DNA from 4 places in the Streptomyces sp. NPDC007084 genome. Region 3 is predicted to be linked to each of the others. Evidence: riboswitches for the same ligand, from Rfam matches in the RefSeq annotation. Region 3 holds a riboswitch; each other region holds the start of a gene.

What was found. A riboswitch is a leader RNA that binds a small molecule or an ion and turns the genes downstream of it on or off. The one in region 3 is predicted to bind cyclic di-AMP.
Region 1: it holds a riboswitch for cyclic di-AMP, as region 3 does, so the genes downstream of both, AB0912_RS08140 (LysM peptidoglycan-binding domain-containing protein) here and AB0912_RS00070 (M23 family metallopeptidase) in region 3, are expected to answer to the same signal.
Region 2: it holds a riboswitch for cyclic di-AMP, as region 3 does, so the genes downstream of both, AB0912_RS04530 (M23 family metallopeptidase) here and AB0912_RS00070 (M23 family metallopeptidase) in region 3, are expected to answer to the same signal.
Region 4: it holds a riboswitch for cyclic di-AMP, as region 3 does, so the genes downstream of both, AB0912_RS07100 (NlpC/P60 family protein) here and AB0912_RS00070 (M23 family metallopeptidase) in region 3, are expected to answer to the same signal.

Annotation. Positions count from the first base shown of each region.
Region 1 covers NZ_JBEYFY010000006.1:113,040-117,531, reverse strand. Annotated here, with positions in the region: gene AB0912_RS08150 (oligopeptide:H+ symporter) at 1-253, shown strand, start outside; gene AB0912_RS08145 (CocE/NonD family hydrolase) at 360-2,357, shown strand; cyclic di-AMP (ydaO/yuaA leader) riboswitch at 2,856-3,017, shown strand; gene AB0912_RS08140 (LysM peptidoglycan-binding domain-containing protein) at 3,022-3,738, shown strand; gene AB0912_RS08135 (HAD family hydrolase) at 3,970-4,492, opposite strand, start outside.
Region 2 covers NZ_JBEYFY010000003.1:219,191-223,682, forward strand. Annotated here, with positions in the region: gene AB0912_RS04515 (GNAT family N-acetyltransferase) at 1-594, opposite strand, end outside; gene AB0912_RS04520 (HPr family phosphocarrier protein) at 769-1,050, shown strand; gene AB0912_RS04525 (GntR family transcriptional regulator) at 1,319-2,014, opposite strand; gene AB0912_RS04530 (M23 family metallopeptidase) at 2,212-2,976, opposite strand; cyclic di-AMP (ydaO/yuaA leader) riboswitch at 2,990-3,149, opposite strand; gene AB0912_RS04535 (pitrilysin family protein) at 3,363-4,492, opposite strand, start outside.
Region 3 covers NZ_JBEYFY010000001.1:21,774-26,265, reverse strand. Annotated here, with positions in the region: gene AB0912_RS00075 (PP2C family protein-serine/threonine phosphatase) at 28-1,092, shown strand; cyclic di-AMP (ydaO/yuaA leader) riboswitch at 1,417-1,575, shown strand; gene AB0912_RS00070 (M23 family metallopeptidase) at 1,587-2,627, shown strand; gene AB0912_RS00065 (aldo/keto reductase) at 2,802-3,746, shown strand; gene AB0912_RS00060 (PrsW family intramembrane metalloprotease) at 4,084-4,492, opposite strand, start outside.
Region 4 covers NZ_JBEYFY010000005.1:151,546-156,037, forward strand. Annotated here, with positions in the region: gene AB0912_RS07095 (hypothetical protein) at 1-99, shown strand, start outside; gene AB0912_RS07100 (NlpC/P60 family protein) at 296-1,834, opposite strand; cyclic di-AMP (ydaO/yuaA leader) riboswitch at 1,843-2,014, opposite strand; gene AB0912_RS07105 (hypothetical protein) at 2,469-2,705, shown strand; gene AB0912_RS07110 (alpha/beta fold hydrolase) at 2,817-3,563, opposite strand; gene AB0912_RS07115 (hypothetical protein) at 3,779-3,952, opposite strand; gene AB0912_RS07120 (beta-glucanase) at 4,097-4,492, opposite strand, start outside.

The DNA.
Region 1 (4,492 bases), on a different contig from region 3:
CGTCCTGCTGGAGACGTCCGGCATGTCCGCGACCACCAAGCTCGCCCCGGCCGCCTTCTCCAGCCAGACCATGTCCCTCTGGTTCCTGTCCCTCGCGCTCGCCAACGGCATCCAGGCCCAGACGGTGAAGCTCTACGACGACGTCTCCAAACCGGCGTACTTCGGCGTCAACGGCGCCATCGCGGTGGCCGCCGGCCTGGCCGTGATGGCCCTCGCACCCTGGCTCCGCCGCACGATGCACCCCGTCCACTGAGCCTCGTGACATCCCCTCCACCGAGCCACGCCGCATCCCGCCCACCGAGCCACGCCGCGCCCCGTCCACCGAGCCCCGCCGCGTCCCGTCCACCGAGGTGACCCGTATGCGCATCCGTACGTCCTTTCCCTACGAGACCGTCCACGAGGACGTCCTCGTCCCCCTCCCGGACGGCACCCGGCTGTACGCCCGGATCTGGCGCCCGGTGACCGACGAGCCCGTACCGGCCCTCCTGGAGTACCTGCCGTACCGGCTCACCGACTGGACGGCACCGCGCGACTGGCAGCGCCACCCCTGGTACGCCGGGCACGGCTACGCCTCCGTCCGCGTCGACGTGCGCGGCCACGGCAACTCGGAGGGACTGCCGGGCGACGAGTACTCCGCGACCGAGCTGGCCGACGGGGTCGCGGTGGTGGAATGGCTGGCCGCCCAGCCCTGGTGCACCGGCCGGGTGGGCATGTTCGGGATCTCCTGGGGCGGCTTCAACTCCCTCCAGATCGCGGCCCTCGCGCCCGAGCCGCTCAAGGCGATCGTCACGGTCTGCTCGACGGACGACCGCTATGACAACGACGTGCACTACACCGGTGGTTCCGTCCTCGCCGTCGACATGCACGCCTGGGCGGCCACCATGCTCGCCTTCGTCGCCCGCCCGCCGGACCCGCTGCACGTGGGCGAGGTGATGTGGCGCGACCTGTGGACGCGGCGGCTGGAGGCCGTCGACCCCTTCGTGCACACCTGGCTGGCCCACCAGACCCGGGACGACTACTGGCGGCACGGCAGCGCCTGCGAGGACTACGGGGCGATCAGCGCGGCCGTCCTCGCGGTCGGCGGCTGGCACGACCCGTACCGCGACACCGTGCTGCGCCTGGTCGAGAACCTGCCACCCGAGCGCGTACGGGGACTCATCGGCCCCTGGTCCCACCAGTACCCCGACCGCGGCCTGCCGCCGGGCCCCGCGATCGGCTTCCTCCAGGAGACGCTCCGCTGGTGGGGCCACTGGCTCAAGGACGAGGACTCGGGCGCGCTCGACGTCCCGCTGCTGCGCTCCTACGTGATGGACGCGCATCCCCCGGCGACCGTCTACCCGGAGCTGCCCGGCCGCTGGGTCGGCGACCCTGCGTGGCCCTCGCCCTCGGTGACCGCCATCCCGTACGAACTCCAGGGGGACCCGGTGCCGGTGCGCTCCCCGCAGCACACCGGCGTCGACGCGGGCCGCTTCTTCCCCTTCGGGAACGACGCCGACCTGCCGCCGGACCAGCGCGAGGAGGACGCCCGCTCGGCCTGCTTCGAGTTCGAAGTACCGGAACAAACCTGGGTGTTGGGGCGGCCCCGGGTCCGGCTGCGGCTCACCTCGGCGGCCACGCGGGGCCAGGTGATCGCCCGGCTGTGCGACGTGACCCCCGACGGCGCGTCCACGCTCGTCACCCGAGGTGTGCTGAACCTGTCGGCGCGCCGGGGCCGTGACAGGGCCGTCCCCTGGCAGCCGGGCACCACGGAGGACGTCGAGTTCGAGCTGAACGGCATCGGTTACGCCTTCCCGGCCGGCCACCGCATCCGGCTGAGTGTCTCCTCCGCGTACTGGCCCTGGGTCTGGCCGCAGCCCGGCTCCGAGGCCGGTTTCACCCTGGACCCGGCGGGCAGCAGCCTCGAACTCCCCGTGCGTGTAAGGGAGTCGGACCCCTCCATCACCTTCGGGGAGCCGGAGCAGGCCGAGCCGCTCGGCGTGGTGATCCCGGAGACGCTCGACGAACCCCGCCCCGAGCGCCTGGTGGTGCGGGACGTGGCCGCGGGCACCTGGCGGCTGGACGTGGACCCCCGGTACGGCGGCACCCGCGTCTATCCCGACGGTCTCGAATTCTCGGAGGACGCGCGGGAGACGTACACGATCGACGCGTCGGACCCGCTGTCCGCCCGCGCCGAGTCCACCTGGTCGGTGCGGCTGCACCGGCCGGACCTGCCGTGGGACGCCCGCGTCGAGACGCGGTCCTCCATCACCTGCGACGCGCGGGACTTCATCACGTCCAACGAGGTCGTCTGCCGGGACGGCGGCGAAGTCGTCTTCCACCGGACCTGGGAGAAGAAAATTCCGCGCACGGCGGGCTGAAGAAGGCTTGCGGGGAGGGGAGTTGTGGGGACGGGGCGGGTGTGGCGGGGCGGGCGCCGTGGGTGGCAGGGCGGGCGCGCTGTGGATGGCGGGGCGGGCGCTGTGGATGGCGGGGGCGGGCGCCGTGGGTGGCCGGGCGGGCGCCGTGGACGGCGGGGCCGCTCCGCGGCGCGAGGGCCGGTCCGGGGGCGTACGGGAACTCCCGGTCCACCGGCCGACGGTGGCGTAATGTCCGACTTGCCTGCCATGCCGCCTTGGTGACCCTCCAGCGCGTGAATTGGGTCACGCGCGAACCAGTGGATCACCCGGCACCGACTCCGCGCCAACCCCTTCGCCAAAGGCAAGTTGAGGATTCAATTCCGGCACAAACGGACGTATTGCCCACGCTCTAAACAGGCAAAAGCGATCTTCAACGCCACATCCGGCCTTGTTCCCGACATGTGCGGTCGCATACGTTCTCGTCGCACCGGGCGGATCGCCTAATCCTGCCGTCGCCCGGCAACCCACCCACCCACGCACGGCAGGAGCGGGGGAACCACAGGTAAGCCGCCGATCCGGGAGACCGGACCGGCTAGGGGTGAAGCCGCGCCCGAAAAGCGCGGCCGGGCATCTCCCGCCCGAACCCGACAGCTCACCTCGCAGGCGTCGGAGAGGACATTTCGTCATGCCCGCAGGCAAGAACCGTCACGGCCGGAACAACCTCGTCACCCGCGGCATCGTCGCCGCCGGAACGGGCGCCCTCGCCCTCGCGCTGCCGCTCATGAGCGCCACCGGCGCCCACGCCGCCACCCCCCAGGCCGCCAAGACCGCCGCCGTCCCGAACGTCCAGCTCGTCACCTACAAGGTGGTCGCCGGCGACACCCTGGTCGGCATCGCGAAGAAGTACCCGTCGAGCGGCGGCTGGCAGAAGCTCTACACGGCGAACCGCGCCGTCATCGGCGACAACCCCGGGCACCTCCGCACCGGCCTGACGCTGACCGTCGGCACGAAGACCCTGAAGGCCCCGGCGGCCACCACGGCCGCCAAGACCACCGCCACCCAGGCCTCCGCCACCACCTACGCCAACAACCTGGACGGCTGGATCAAGCAGTCCCTGGACATCATGGGCAAGGCGGGCATTCCGGGCAGCTACGACGGTATCTACCGCAACGTGATGCGCGAGTCCTCCGGCAACCCCCAGGCCATCAACAACTGGGACTCCAACGCCGTCGCGGGCACCCCCTCGAAGGGCCTCCTCCAGGTCATCGACCCGACCTTCCTGGCCTACCACGTGCCCGGCACCTCGATGGACCCGTACGACCCGGTCGCCAACATCACGGCCGCCTGCAACTACGCCGCCGACAAGTACGGCTCGATCGACAACGTCAACGGCGCGTACTGATCACACCGGCGCCCACCCGGGCCCACCTGCGCCCACCCGCCACCCACACGGGCGCATCACATCGCATCGCACGGCCTCGCACGGCCTCAGACGGCCTCGCACGCCACCGGCCGGCGGCACCCTCGGGTGTCCGCCGGCCGGTGGCGTGTGAACAGGCGGGACGTGAACACGCGGGACGTCAACAGGCGAATCGTGAACAGGCGGCGGTGGCTGGCGAGCGGGCGCCCCGCGTCAGTTCGGCCGCTCGAACCCGAAGAGCCGCTCCAGGACCACGGCGATCCCGTCCTCCTCGTTCGACCGGGTGATTTCGTCGGCCACGGCCTTCAGTTCCGGGTGTGCGTTGGCCATCGCGACCCCGTGGGCGGCCCAGTCGAACATGGGAATGTCGTTGGGCATGTCCCCGAAGGCGAGCGTCGCGGACGGGGTGAGCCCGAGATGGTCCGCTGCGAGCGCCAGGCCCGTGGCCTTGGTCACCCCGCGTGGCTGGAGTTCGACGGTCCCTGGCCCCGACATGGTGACCGTCGCCAGCGAATCGACCACACCCCGGGCCACCGACGCCAACTCGTCGTCGGACAGGGTGGGATGGCGGAGCAGCACCTTGCTGATCGGACGCTCCCACAGGTCGTCCCGGCGCCGCACCCGCACGGCGGGCAGCGTGGGGTGCGGCATCACATAGCCCGGCTCGATGAGCGTCAGCCCGTCCACACCGTCCTGGTCCACCGCCGCGTACAGCAGGCCGACCTCCGCCTCGATC
Region 2 (4,492 bases), on a different contig from region 3:
CTCCCGGGCCCGCTGTACGGCGAGCGAGCGGTCGGTGGGTTCGAGGTCGAACTCCAGGCGTACGACGCCGTCCTCGAAGCTGCGCTTCTGGGTGTAGCCGGCGTCCGTGAACACCTTGATCATCTTGTTGTTCGCGGGCAGGACCTCGGCGGCGAAGCGGCGGATTCCGCGCTCGCGGGCCACCGCCGCGATGTGTTCGAGCAGGGCCGAGGCCACGCCGCGGCCCTGGTGGGCGTCCTGCACGAGGAAGGCGACCTCCGCCTCGTCGGCGGGCGCGGACGCGGGCAGGCCCCGGGCGTCGATCCGGTCGTAGCGCACGGTCGCGATGAACTCGCCGCCCACCGTGGCGGCGAGGCCCACCCGGTCCACGAAGTCGTGGTGCGTGAAGCGGTGGACGTCCTTGGCGGACAGCCGGGGGTAGGGCGCGAAGAAGCGGTAGTACTTCGACTCGTCCGAGACCTGCTCGTAGAAGCTGACGAGGCGCTCGGCGTCGTCGACCGTGATGGGGCGGATGCGCGCGGTGCCGCCGTCGCGCAGCACCACGTCGGCTTCCCAGTGCGCGGGGTACTCGTGCCGGTCCGACGAGGTCTGCATGGGCCCCAGACTACGGCTCGCGTACGACAACGGCGCGAGGCAGTCTGTCGGGTACGCATGTCACCCCGAGGCCGTGGGGATACCGTCCGCGGCCGGGACGCGGGCCGTCCGGGTCCGCTTCCCGATATGGGACACTGGTCTAGACAACCCTGAACACCTGAAGGGCAGCATCACATGGCTGAGCGCCGCGTCAACGTCGGCTGGGCTGAGGGTCTCCACGCCCGTCCCGCCTCCATCTTCGTCCGGGCCACCACGGCCTCCGGCGTCCCCGTGACGATCGCCAAGGCCGACGGCAACCCCGTCAACGCGGCCTCCATGCTGGCGGTCCTGGGCCTGGGTGCCCAGGGCGGCGAGGAGATCGTCCTCGCGTCGGACGCCGAGGGTGCGGACGCCGCCCTCGACCGTCTGGCGAAGCTGGTCGCCGAGGGGCTCGACGAGCTTCCCGAGACCGTCTGAGCCGAGCCCGCGAGGCACTCGGACCTTCACACGGCTGAGCCGCGCCACCCCTCACCGGGAGCGCGGCTCAGCCGTTTCCGTACGCCGCCCCGGGAATTCCCGCGTGCTGCCCGAATTCATGCCGGCACACGCGGGAAACGCGTGGGCGCGCGACGCGAACGAGTCGCGTGAACGAAATGAGCGCGCACCGTGAATTCCGGGCGCGCGAAGAAAGCGGCAGCGGAAACAGCGCTTCGCCGAATAACCCTCTTTGTATACGGCGCCCGTGTTAATGGCGTTGACCCGTCATGTTTACGGGATGTTGCGAAGTCCTCACACGGTCCTGCCGGTCCCCGCCGGCCGGGAAGCGCAGCCGGTGCGCGGACGCCGAGCGCTCGGCGTGCAGGGCCGTGATCGCGCGGGCCCGCTCACCGTCCCCGCGGGCGACCGCGTCCACGATGCCGCCGTGCTCCGCCCAGGACTCCGCGGGGTTGGCCGGCGCCTCCACCGCGTACATCCAGGCGATCTTGTGCCGTAGCTGGGACAGCGTCGACGTCAGCGCGGGGCTGCCGGAGGCCTGGGCGAGCGTCTCGTGGAACCAGCCGCCCAGGGAGCGCAGATCCTCGCTGTTGCCCCGCCTGGAGCGCTCCTGGCCCAGCCTGACCAGCCCGCGGAGCACCTTGAGGTGAGCCTCGGTGCGGCGCTGGGCGGCGCGCGCGGCACCCAGCGGCTCCAGCAGTATGCGCATCTCCAGAAGGTCCGCGGCCTCCTGCTCGGTGGGCTCGGCCACGCACGCGCCCGCGTGCCGCCGGGTGACCACGAAACCCTCGGCCTCCAGGGTGCGCAGGGCCTCGCGCACGGGGACGCGCGAGACGCCGTAGCGCCGCGCGAGCAGTTCCTCGGTGAGCCGGCCGCCACGCTCGTAGACGCCCGCGACGATGTCGTCCCGGATCGCCGTGCATACCGAGTGCGCCGGAATACGCATGACCGGACCTCCGCTTTAATCCCCGCGAAACGCCATCGATTGACGCTTGTTCAGTGACTCTATTGCAGGAAGCCTTAATTTCCGATGGCGGGCCTGAATCCATGGATATTTTTTGGACAGTCGGCCTCCGGAAACGATGATGCCCCGGCTCGGTGAGCCGGGGCATCGAAAACGGTGGAGAAGCCGCGAAGCGGTCGTCAGACGTTCACACCGTGCGAGCGGAGGTAGGCGACCGGGTCCATGTCGGAGCCGTACTCGGCGGTGGTGCGCGCCTCGAAGTGCAGGTGCGGTCCCGTGGTGTTGCCGGTCGACCCGGAGAGGGCGATCTGCTGGCCCGGGGTGACCGTCTGGCCCACGGAGACACCGATGGACGACAGGTGCCCGTACATGGTGTACGTGCCGTCGTGCATCTTGATCACTACTTGATTGCCGTAGGCACCGCCCCAGCCGGCCGCGACGACCGTGCCGGCGCCGACCGAGTGCACCGGGGTGCCCGAGGCCGCGTGGAAGTCGACACCGGTGTGGCTGCCGGAGGACCAGAGGCTGCCGCCGGTCTTGTAGCCGGTGGAGACGTACGAGCCGGAGATCGGCATGACGAAGGTGTTGAGCCGCTTGCGCTCGGCGGCGCGGGCGGCCCGCTCCTTGGTCTCGCGAGCCTTCGCGGCCTGCTCTGCGGCCTTCTTGCGCGCGGCCTGTTCGGCCTTCTCCCGCGCGGCGGCCACCTCGGCGGCGTGCTGCTGGGCGGCGGCCTGCTCGTCGATCTGCTCGGCGACGGAGTCACCGATGGTGACGGCCTGGGTCAGCCCGGTCTGCTCGACGGAGGGGGTCGCGGCGAACGCGGGCGCCGCGAGGGTTCCGAGGACACCGGTGGTGGTGAGGGCCGCGACGCCGACGGCGTTCTTGGTGGTGCGCTGCACGCGGCTCGGACGACGATGCTTCCCGGTGCCACAGGTGAACGCCATAAAGGGGCTGATCCTTTCCTTCCTTCTCGCCTACCGGGTTAGCTGACGGGTTCGGAGCAGGAAGGTCTCCTACGGACCCCCTCCGGGGAGGGCGTCCGATTCACCCCAGGGACTACGTGTGGGTCCCCGGCTCCCCTGGCTCGCGCCATGCGGGGACTCGGCGATGGCTGTCCGGTGCCGCGGGCGCGGCGCACTGCCTGACGAACAGCCGGACAGACGCTAAACGGGGCATCTTTCGAACAACAAACGGATCACGGTTTTTGTAGCGCATCCCACAGCGCAGAAGCCAACCTCCGTACCAATACGGACATCCTGGCGGTGATGTGCGCGCAAAAGAGGGCCCTGGCGACGCTTCGGTCACCAGGGCCCATCTCGGTCACACGGTGCTACTCCGCGGAGACCACGCTGACTTCACCGATGCCCAGGGCCCGCACCGGCTCCTCGATCCGCGCCGCGTCGCCCACCAGGATCGTCACCAGACGGTCCGTCGGGAAGGCGCTGACGGCTGCCGCGGTGGCCTCCACCGTGCCGGTGGCGGCCAGTTGCCGATAGAGCGTCGACTGGTAGTCGTCCGGCAGGTACTGCTCGACCTGGTCGGCGAGCGTGCCCGCGACGGCCGCGGCGGTCTCGAACTTGAGGGGCGCCACGCCCACCAGGTTCTGCACGGCGACATCGCGCTCCGCGTCGGTGAGCCCCTCGGCCGCCAGGGTGCGCAGGACCTTCCACAGGTCGTCCAGCGCCGGCCCGGTGTTCGGGGTGTCGACCGAGCCGCTGATGGCGAGCATCGCGGCACCGGTGCCATCCGGCGCGGACCGCAGGACCTGGCCGAACGCCCGTACGCCGTAGGTGTAGCCCTTCTCCTCGCGCAGGACGCGGTCCAGACGCGAGGTGAGGGTGCCGCCCAGGCAGTAGGTGCCGAGCACCTGGGCCGGCCACACACGGTCGTGCCGGTCGGCGCCGACCCGCCCGATGAGCAACTGGGTCTGCACGGCGCCGGGGCGGTCCACGATGACCACGCGGCCCGTGTCATCGGCGTGCACCGGCGGCACCGGGCGCGGCTCGGCGGACGATCCGGTCCAGGCGCCGAGGGTGTCGCCGAGCAGCTCGTCCACGTCCACGTCGGTGAGGTCGCCGACGATCACGGCGGTGGCCGTCGCGGGACGGACGTGCTTCTCGTAGAAGGACCGCACGGCCGCGGAGTCGATGTTCTGGACGGTCTCCTCGGAACCCTGGCGCGGGCGCGACATGCGTGCCGTCGGCGGGAAGAGCTGCCGGGAGAGTTCCTTGGCCGCGCGGCGGCCCGGGTTGGCCGTCTCGTGCGGGATCTCGTCGAGCCTGTTGCGCACCAGGCGCTCGACCTCGCTGTCCGCGAAGGCCGGCGCGCGCAGGGCGTCCGCGAGCAGCCCGAGCCCCTTGGGAAGCCGCGAGACGGGCACTTCGAGGGAGAGCCGGACACCGGGGTGATCGGCGTGCGCGTCGAGCGTGGCGCCGCAGCGCTCCAGCTCGGCGGCGAAGT
Region 3 (4,492 bases):
GGTCCGGCGGGCAGCCGCCCGGGCCGTATCTCCGTCGTGCGCGCGCTCGTCCGGGTGCTGCCCGTCCTGCTGGTCATCGCCGGGACCTGCTACGACTACTTCACCCCGGCCGGTTTCCCCGCCGCCCCCCTCTTCACCGCCGCCACACTGATCGCCGCACCCCTGTACTCGCTGCGCGGCACCGTCCTCACCGGCGTCGCCGCCGTCGGCGCGCTGCTCTTCGCGCACCTGCGGCTCGGCGTCGCCCTGCGCAGCGACGCGGTCACCGAGGTCGTCACCGTCGCCACCGCGGCCGCCCTCGCCGTCGTCGTCAACGTCCTCGTGCGGCGCAGCGACCAGCAGCTCGCCTCCGTCCGGGAGATCGCCGAGCTGGCGCAGCGGGCCGTGCTGCCCGAACCGCAGGCGCGCATCGACGGTCTCGACGTGGCCGCGCGCTACGAGGCGGCCCAGGCGGACGCGTTCATCGGCGGGGACCTGTACGCCGTGCAGGACACCCCGTACGGCGTGCGGCTGGTCGTCGGAGACGTGCGCGGCAAGGGGATGACGGCGGTCGCCGCCGTCGCCGTGGTCATCGGCGCGTTCCGCGAGGCGGCGGAGCAGGAGAGCACCCTGGAGGCGGTCGCGCAGCGGCTGGAGCGGGCGCTGAAGCGCGAGGGCGCCCGGCGCGCCAACCTCGACGCCGTCGAGGGGTTCACCACCGCCGTGCTCGTGGAGATCCCGCACGACGAGGAGGTCGTCCGCGTCGTCAACCGCGGGCATCCGCCGCCCCTGCTGCTGCACCCCGACGGCACGCTCCTCCCGCTCGCCGGCGGGCCCGCCGCGCTGCCGCTCGGGATGAGCGACCTGGCCGTCACCGCCGACCGGGCGGTCCCGGCCCGCTTCCCGCGCGGGGCGACCCTGCTGCTGCACACCGACGGCCTGTCCGAGGCCCGCAACGCGCGCGGCGAGTTCTACGACCCGGCCGCGCGGCTCGCCGGCCGGATCTTCGCGGGCCCCGAGGCGCTGCTGAACGCCCTCGCCGACGACGTCCGCCGGCACACGGGCGGCGCCCTCACCGACGACATGGCGCTGCTCGCCGTACGGCGCGGCTGACGGGCCCCTACGGCGCGGCTGACGGGCACGTACGGCGCGGCTGACAGGCACGGACGAGTCCGCCCGTCGGGCACGTACGGGTCCGTCCGGCCGTTGTCACGAGGGGTGACCGAACCGTGCCCCTCCGCATAACAACTGACATACCGTCAGACCTGTGTGCTCCGGTGCGGCGCGGTCAACTCGCCCGTCTTTCACCGCCCCTGACCCCAAAGTCCTGGCCAAAAACCGTTAACGATCACTCAGAACAGCTTGGAAAGAGGTAGCCGGGTCTATTAACGTTCGATAACGCAGCGCGGTCGTCCCAGCCGTCACAAGAGACGGCTCCGTGCGCACGCGCCGAATCCCGCAAGGGAACCGGGGAACCACCAACTTGGGGTGAATCGAGCGGATCTCCGCCGTGGAGACACGGTGGGTATACGCGCGTAGGAGACCTTCCTGCTCCGAACCCGTCAGCTAACCCGGTAGGCGAGAAGGAAGGAAAGGAGTGCGCCCACGTGGCGTCCAACCGGCCTGCCCAGCCAACCTCGTTCGCACCGGATGACCCCCAGTCCTTCGGCTTCGCCTACGGCAAGGACGAGGGCCCCTGGGAGGAGTGGAACCCCACCGAGGATTCCGTCCGCCCGGTCCGTGGCCGGCACCGCGTGGGAAAGCAGCGCGGCGGAGGACTCGCCCGCAGCTCCACGGTCCTCGGCGTCGGAGTCATCGCCGCCGTCGGCGCCGGTGGCATGGCCACGGCCGCGCCCGGCAAGGCGCCCGTCTCCATCTCACTGCCCGACCTCTCCTCGGTCACCCACTCCGCCAAAGCGCTGATCAGCGACGGCGCGGACGCGGCACCCGAGGGTTCCACGACACCGCTCACCGGCGCCGGACTGACCACCGAGGACGCCGCCCAGGGCAGCACGGACGCCGGTGAGGCACTGCGCGCCCGCATCATGCAGCAGGCCGAGTCGCAGCAGAACCAGGTCGACAGCGCCGCCCAGAAGGCGGCCGAGGCCGCCGCCGCGAAGCAGGCCGTCGCCCTCGCCACCAAGCAGCAGGACGCCGCGAAGGCCAAGGCCGCCGCCGCGAAGGAGAAGGCGGAGGAGGAGGCCAAGGCGAAGGCCGAGGCCGAGCGGCTCGCCGAGCTGGCCAAGAGCTACACGCTGCCGACCTCCTCGTACACCCTGACCTCGCGCTTCGGCGAGGCCGGTGCCCTGTGGTCCTCCGGCTACCACACGGGTCTCGACTTCGCCGCGCCCACCGGCACGCTGATCAAGGCGATCCACAGCGCCACCGTCACCGAGGCGGGCTGGGCCGGCGCGTACGGCTACCGCACGATCCTCACCCTGGACGACGGCACCGAACTCTGGTTCTGCCACCAGTCGTCGATCAGCGTCACCGCCGGCCAGAAGGTCGCCACCGGTGACGTGATCGGGCGGGTGGGCGCGACCGGCAACGTGACCGGGCCGCACCTGCACCTGGAGGTCCACCCCGGCGGCGCCGCCACCGGCGTCGACCCGATGGCCTGGCTCCAGAGCAAGGGGCTCAATCCCTGATCCCCGGGGGCCTCGCCGGCTCTGACCTCCAGGGTTCCTGGATAGCCCGATAGCCCGATAGCCCGATCGCCGGATAGCCGGATAGCAGCCCCTGGTCCCCGGCGTGCCCGGATACGAGGGGCGTGCGGGGCGCGGGTGGAATACCGGCATCCCGTGCGGGCGTTGGACCCGGGCATGACTTCTCTTCGCAAGCTCGGCTCATCCGACCTCGAGGTCTTCCCGCTCTCCCTCGGCGGCAACGTCTTCGGCTGGACGGCGGACGAGACCCAGTCCTTCGCCGTGCTCGACGCCTACACGGCGGCCGGCGGCAACTTCCTCGACACCGCCGACGCGTACTCGGCGTGGGTCGACGGCAACGAGGGCGGCGAGTCCGAGACCATCATCGGCAAGTGGCTCAAGGCCCGCGGCAACCGCGCGGACGTCGTCATCGCGACGAAGGTCAGCCAGCACCCCGCCTACCCCGGCCTCTCCGGCGCCAACATCAAGGCCGCCGCCGACGCCTCGCTGCGCCGCCTCGGCACCGACCACATCGACCTCTACTACACGCACTACGACAAGACCGAGGTGCCGGTCGAGGAGATCATCGGGGCCCTGGACGAGCTGGTGAAGGCCGGCAAGGTGCGGCACATCGCCGCCTCCAACATCTCCCCGGAGCGGCTCCAGGAGTCCCTGGAGTTCTCCGACCGCGAGGGCCTCGCCCGCTACGTCGCCCTCCAGCCGCACTACAACCTGGTCGCGCGCGACACCTACGAGGGCCCCCTGCGCGAGGTCGCCTCCCGCGCGGGCCTCGCCGCGGTGCCCTACTACGCGCTGGCCTCCGGCTTCCTCACCGGCAAGTACCGTCCGGGTACGACCGTCGACTCGGCCCGCGCCGCGGGCGCCTCCAAGCACCTGGAGACGGAGCGCGGGCAGCGGGTCCTCACCGCGCTGGACGAGATCGCCGAGGCGCACAACACCGCCGTACCGACCGTGGCCCTCGCCTGGCTCGCCGCCCAGCCGACCGTCGCCGCGCCGATCGCCTCCGCCCGCACGGTGGAGCAGCTCCCGGCCCTGCTGGGCGTCGCGGACCTGTCCCTGACGGACGCCGAGCTGTCCCGGCTGACCGAGGCGTCGGCGTAACGCCCGGCATAGCACCTGGCACACCGCCCGGCATGACGTCCGGCACGACGTCAGGCACACCGCCCGGCGCAACACCTGGGTGAGCCGAACCGAAGTCAGCCCAGCCAAGCCCCCGCCCTGCCCCGCCTCGCCCGTCACGGGTGCGGGGATCTAGGGCGTGTCGTTTGGATCATGTGGCGGGTCGCGGGGCAGGGCACGCACATCTGCGGCGTTGTCGTCGGTTGCCGACGCTCCGCGTCGTCGCCCTCCTCCGCCTTGCAGCTGCACGCACCCTGCCCCGCTCGGCCCAGCCGACAAGGCGCCGCACTCCGGCGCCACCTGATCCAAACGACACGCCCTAGGTGCGGTACGGGTGCGCGTCGTACGTCGGGTACGGATTCGGGTCGTACGCCGCGTACGGGGACGGGTGCGGATGCGGGAACGGCACCGGTGGCTGGTGGTACGGCTGTCCCGGCGGGGCGGCGTAGCCGTAGCCGTGCGCCGGCCAGGGCGGTGGCGCGGGTAGCGGGGCGGTCATGGCCGCCGCGTAGGCGAGGGACGGGCGGGCGACCTCCCGGCGGCGCCACAGCTCGTGCAGCAGCTCCCGCTCCCGTACGACGAAGTCGGCGCCCGCGCGGCCCCGCCGCCCCCGGTGCCGCAGGAACGCCAGCGAGGTCGCGTACGCCTCGTACTCGGCGACCGCGCGGGCCGCAGCCTTCCCCCAGCGCTGCCCGGCGTAGTCCCGCGCGAGCCGCCGGGCCCGCATC
Region 4 (4,492 bases), on a different contig from region 3:
GTACGGCTCGTCTCCGGCGCGCTGCGCGACAGCGGCATCTCCGAGGACGACGCCCCGCTGGGGCCGGCCGCGGTCACGGGGATCGACAGCGAGTTCTGAGCCGCCGGGAGCCCGGGAGAGCACCGGAGCGGTCGGTCACGGCGTATCCGTGGCCGACCGCTCGGGTGCTCAGAGCCGGGCCTCGGGGCGGCGCCTCAGAGCCGGGTCTCGGGGCGGCGCCTCAGAGCCGGGTCTCGGGGCCGCTGCGAGGGCCGGTCCCCGGGGGCCGGACCTCGCAGCGGTGACAGGCCGGTTCTCAGACCGGGCGTACGGCGGTGTGGATCGTCGCCTGCCCGGCGGGGTGGACGGGCTCCTCCGTGATCCGCCCTCCCGGCCTGGGCGCGTGGACCATCAGGCCGTCGCCGACGTAGAGGCCCACGTGGCTGTGGTCCTCGTGGAAGAAGAGCAGGTCGCCGGGCTGGACCGCGTCCAGCGGTACGGCCGGTCCGATCCGTGCCTGGTCGCCCGCCGTCCGGGGCAGCAGCACACCGGCGCTCCGCCAGGCGGCCTGGGTGAGCCCGGAGGGGTCGAACGAGCCGGGTCCGGAGGCACCCCACACGCACGGCCTGCCGACCTGGGCGCGGGCGAAGGCGACGGCCTCGGCGGCCCGTGTGTCGTACCCGGTGACCGGCGGGGCCATGACGGCGGCGATGCTTCCGGTGTCGAACCCGGCGTTCGGATCGGCGGACCAGGGGGCGCCGGGGGCGGGCTGCTCGACGGGCGCCGGCCACACCGTGCGCCCGGTGTCGTCGGCGGCCTGGGCCACCGGGGCGGGCGAGGCCGACCAGGCGTCCGGCAGCGGCTGATAGGCGACGGCCCCGACCGGGTCCGGCACGCGTGTCGCGGGCTGGTTCCCGGCTCCCGTGGGCTGCCACGGGGCACTTTCCATCGGCTGATACGCGGCTGCCGCGACCGGCAGGGACAGGTGCTCCGTCGTCGGGTACGTGCCCGGCCCGGCCGGCGCCGACAGGTACTCCGCCGCCGGGTACGTGAGCGACGGGAGGGCGGTTTCGCCGAACGGCTGCTCCACGGGCGGGTATGCGGCCGGTGTCGACGCGTCCAGCTCGGTCCGCCGCGCGGTGTGCCGGGCCAGCATCTCCTGCGCGGCGGCCAGTTTGCGGCGGGCGCGGTCCTTGCGGAAGCGCGGGGAGGAGGTCTCGGGAGGGAGCGCCGGTCCTGGCACCGCCGGGAGGGAGCCGGTGGCCGCGGAACCCGTGGCCGCGGAGCCGATGGCCGCGGAGCCCGTGGCCGCGGAGCGCTGGTCGGGGATCGCGGGGGTGGGCCAGGTCGTCGGCTCGGACACCGGGCCCGCGGTCAGTTCGAGAACGGGGCGTGCCGTCAGCTCCGCGACGGGAGCCGCGGCCGGGCCCGCCGTCAGCTCCCGTCCGGCCGCGGCGGTCGACTCGGCGGCGGGGAGGGCGCCTTGGGAAAGCTGCTGGGCGGCGGGAAGTTCCGCGGAGCGCTCCCCCGCCCGGCGCGTGGCCTCTCGTCCGCGGTCCGGGCGCCGGTCGGCCGGGAGGACCGCCGCGACGGTGGGCCCGAGCCGGGAACGCGCCCCGTCGAACCACTGCCGCATCAGATCGTCCTGGGCCGGATCGACGGCTCGGCGCTCCTCCACGGCCGGCGGCCTGCCGGTGAGCCGTCGGGCCACGGCACGCCGGTCGCCCTGGCGGGAGAGGCTCGCGAGAGCGCGGGTCGCGTTGAAGTTGCCGGTGTCGTCCTCGGCCCGGTCGTAGAGGGAGGCGAGCCGTCGGCGGACTTCTTCGCCACTGGGCTGGGTGCGTTCCGGCGCCATGAAGGTGGCACTCCTTCCGTCGTCCGCCTACCGGGTTAGCTGTCGGGTTCGGGCGGACGGTTCCGGAAGGTATGCCCTACGACCTGTGCCCCGTAAGGCAGTTGGCCGATTCACCCCAGGTTCGGTGGGTCCCCGGCTCCGGCTGCACGAGGGCAGGGCCGGACTCGGCGGAGGCCGCACCGCCCGGCGAGTTCGCCGGAGGGAGTCGGGCGGCCTGGTCGTCAACTTAGCCAAGTTGTGAGCCCCATGTGAAGATCCACGTCCCAGATGTCCGATACATTTTCGTGACCTTCATCGCATCGGCGCCGTTGTGCGACGACGGAAGCACACGCCGTACGCGAATCGGCTTACGGGGCAGTCCCGTTCGGCGCGGAAGTCCTCCGCGAGGAGGTCTCCGTACAGCCGGGTCCGCACCTCGCTCGGGGCTTGCGGCCGCTCGCGCGCGGACGTTCGGCGGCGGCGAACGGAACTGACGGCCCCTGACGGCTCGTTCGACATCGGCGAACCGTCGATGCTCGCGCCGTGACCGGTTCTGGCCGAACCGGCCGGATGACCACCGTGGGCGCCTCACGGCCCTAACGTCGAGACACGGAAGGCCCGCGGACGGCCCTGAGAGCGAGTCGAGGATTCCCCCGTGCACGATGCACCGATCTATGCCCAACTGATCTCCGAACGCGGTGACATACCGACCCTCGTGCGGAGCGAAGCCCGGCGGCTGCAGCGCGACTTCGAGTGGATCCTCAGCTGGGATCCGTCCACGGGCGGCCCGCTCCCCGGAAGCGCCGCACGCCCCGGCACCCGTGCACGCGGGACGACCGGCTCACGCCGTCCCTTCTCCCCCGACCCCGCGGACCGGCTCGACTCCGCGTAGGAACGGTGGTCGAACAGACGCATGGGGTCGGAGGTCGAGCAGACGCCTCGGAACGGTGGTCGAACAGCGTCGATGGCCGGGCAGCCGTGGCCCGGCGCGTGCGGGCCCGCCTCAGAGGACGCCGGGTTCGCCGTTCGGTCCCTCGGCGGGCAGCGCCTCGACCGGGCCGTCGGCGCCGGACAGCAGAGCGGCGACCGCCGAACCGGTCACCTCGTGCCAGGTCCGCGCGCGCCGCAGCATCGCATGGTCACCGCCCGCGACCCGCACCGCAGTCGCCGAGGAGCCTTCCCGCGCGGCCCGGCGCACCAGCGCGAAGGAGGCCGCCGGCTCGGTGATCCGGTCCTGGTCGCCGTGCAGTACGATCACCCGCTTGTCCCGCAGCTGGGCCACCGGCTCGCCGGCCGGGCACCAGGGCGCGAGGGCCACCACGGCCCGGACCTGCGGCGCCGCGGCGGCGCGCAGCGCGGCACGGCCGCCCATCGAGTGGCCGACGAGCACCACCGGCACCTCCCCGACCAGGTTGGTGAGTTCGGCGAGGGCCCGGCGCACGTCGGCGACCGGATCGGTCGCGGCGCCGTTCCAGCCCCGTACGCGGTAGCGGACCTCGCCCACGAAGACGTCCCGGTCGGGCACGGCGCGCAGCACGGCGCGCACGAAGGGCCGCATGCGCAGGCGGGAGACGTGCCAGGGACGCGACGGGGCCAGGCTGTCCGCGCGTCCGCCGTGCAGGACGAGCACCGCGGCCCGCGTCGGGCCCTTGGCCCCGCCGGCTGGCCGGTGCGGCACCAGCGCTGTGAGCGGCCTGGCCGCTCCGGGCCGCTGCCCCTCGCGGTCGGACATCCGCGCCGAGCCTCGCATGACACCTCTTCACCGTCGAAAACCATCAAAGCGCCGTCGACGCCCACCACCCTGGGCCGCCAGCAATCCTTGCCGCCGCCCCCCTCGGTATCCGTAGCCGACACGGCAGCGGCTTGGTGACACCTCCGAGCCTAGGATCCCGGTCGCCAAGTGTGGTGCCCAGGCGGCCAGTTGACCTGTCGGCTGTGGGGACGCCATGACCGGTGCGCGGTGTATCACTCGGCGCCCCCGGGACGCGTACCGTGGCCGCCGCGCCACTCCTGGTAGAGCCGCCACAGCCGCTCGGCGCGCGGGCAGCGGCCCGACTCGCGCCGGCACGTGCGGCAGTCGCCCACGTGGCCGATGTAGGCGGCCTCGGGGGTCTCTCGACCCGGTTGTGGATTCGTCATGGCCCTCGGCACCGGTCGGTGCGACGCGCCCGTACGCGACGTCGCTTCTGATGCCGTACTTCCGTGCCGGGGCACGCGGCGGATGCGGCCGGGGCGGGGTTTTCGCGGCGCGGTCGGCGAGGCCGCGCGCTCCGCCGGGCCGGTTCAGTCGAGCACGCCGGCGTCCTCCGCGAGGCTGTCCGGGTCGTCGTGGCTGCCGGGTCTGCGGACGAGCAGGCCTTCCACCGCGAAGTCCATCTCGGAGACGTCGGGGGCGGGCGGCGGGTGGTAACGCCCGGCGCACACCGACAGGTTGACGATGAGATACGCCTCCCAGTGCCGGCCGACCCCGCGCCGGTCGGCGAAGGCGCGGACGCCGTTGACCCACCACACGACGCGGTGGGCGCCGAACTCGACGACGAGGTCCACCCAGGCGCCGGGCCGGACCGTCCCGTCCCGGTAGTAGTGGTGCGCGCCGCGGACGTGGTTGGAGAGTTCGAGCAGGTCGGGGTTGTCGGGGTGGTACTCGAAGACGTCGATCTCCTGGCCGCCGTCCCGCCA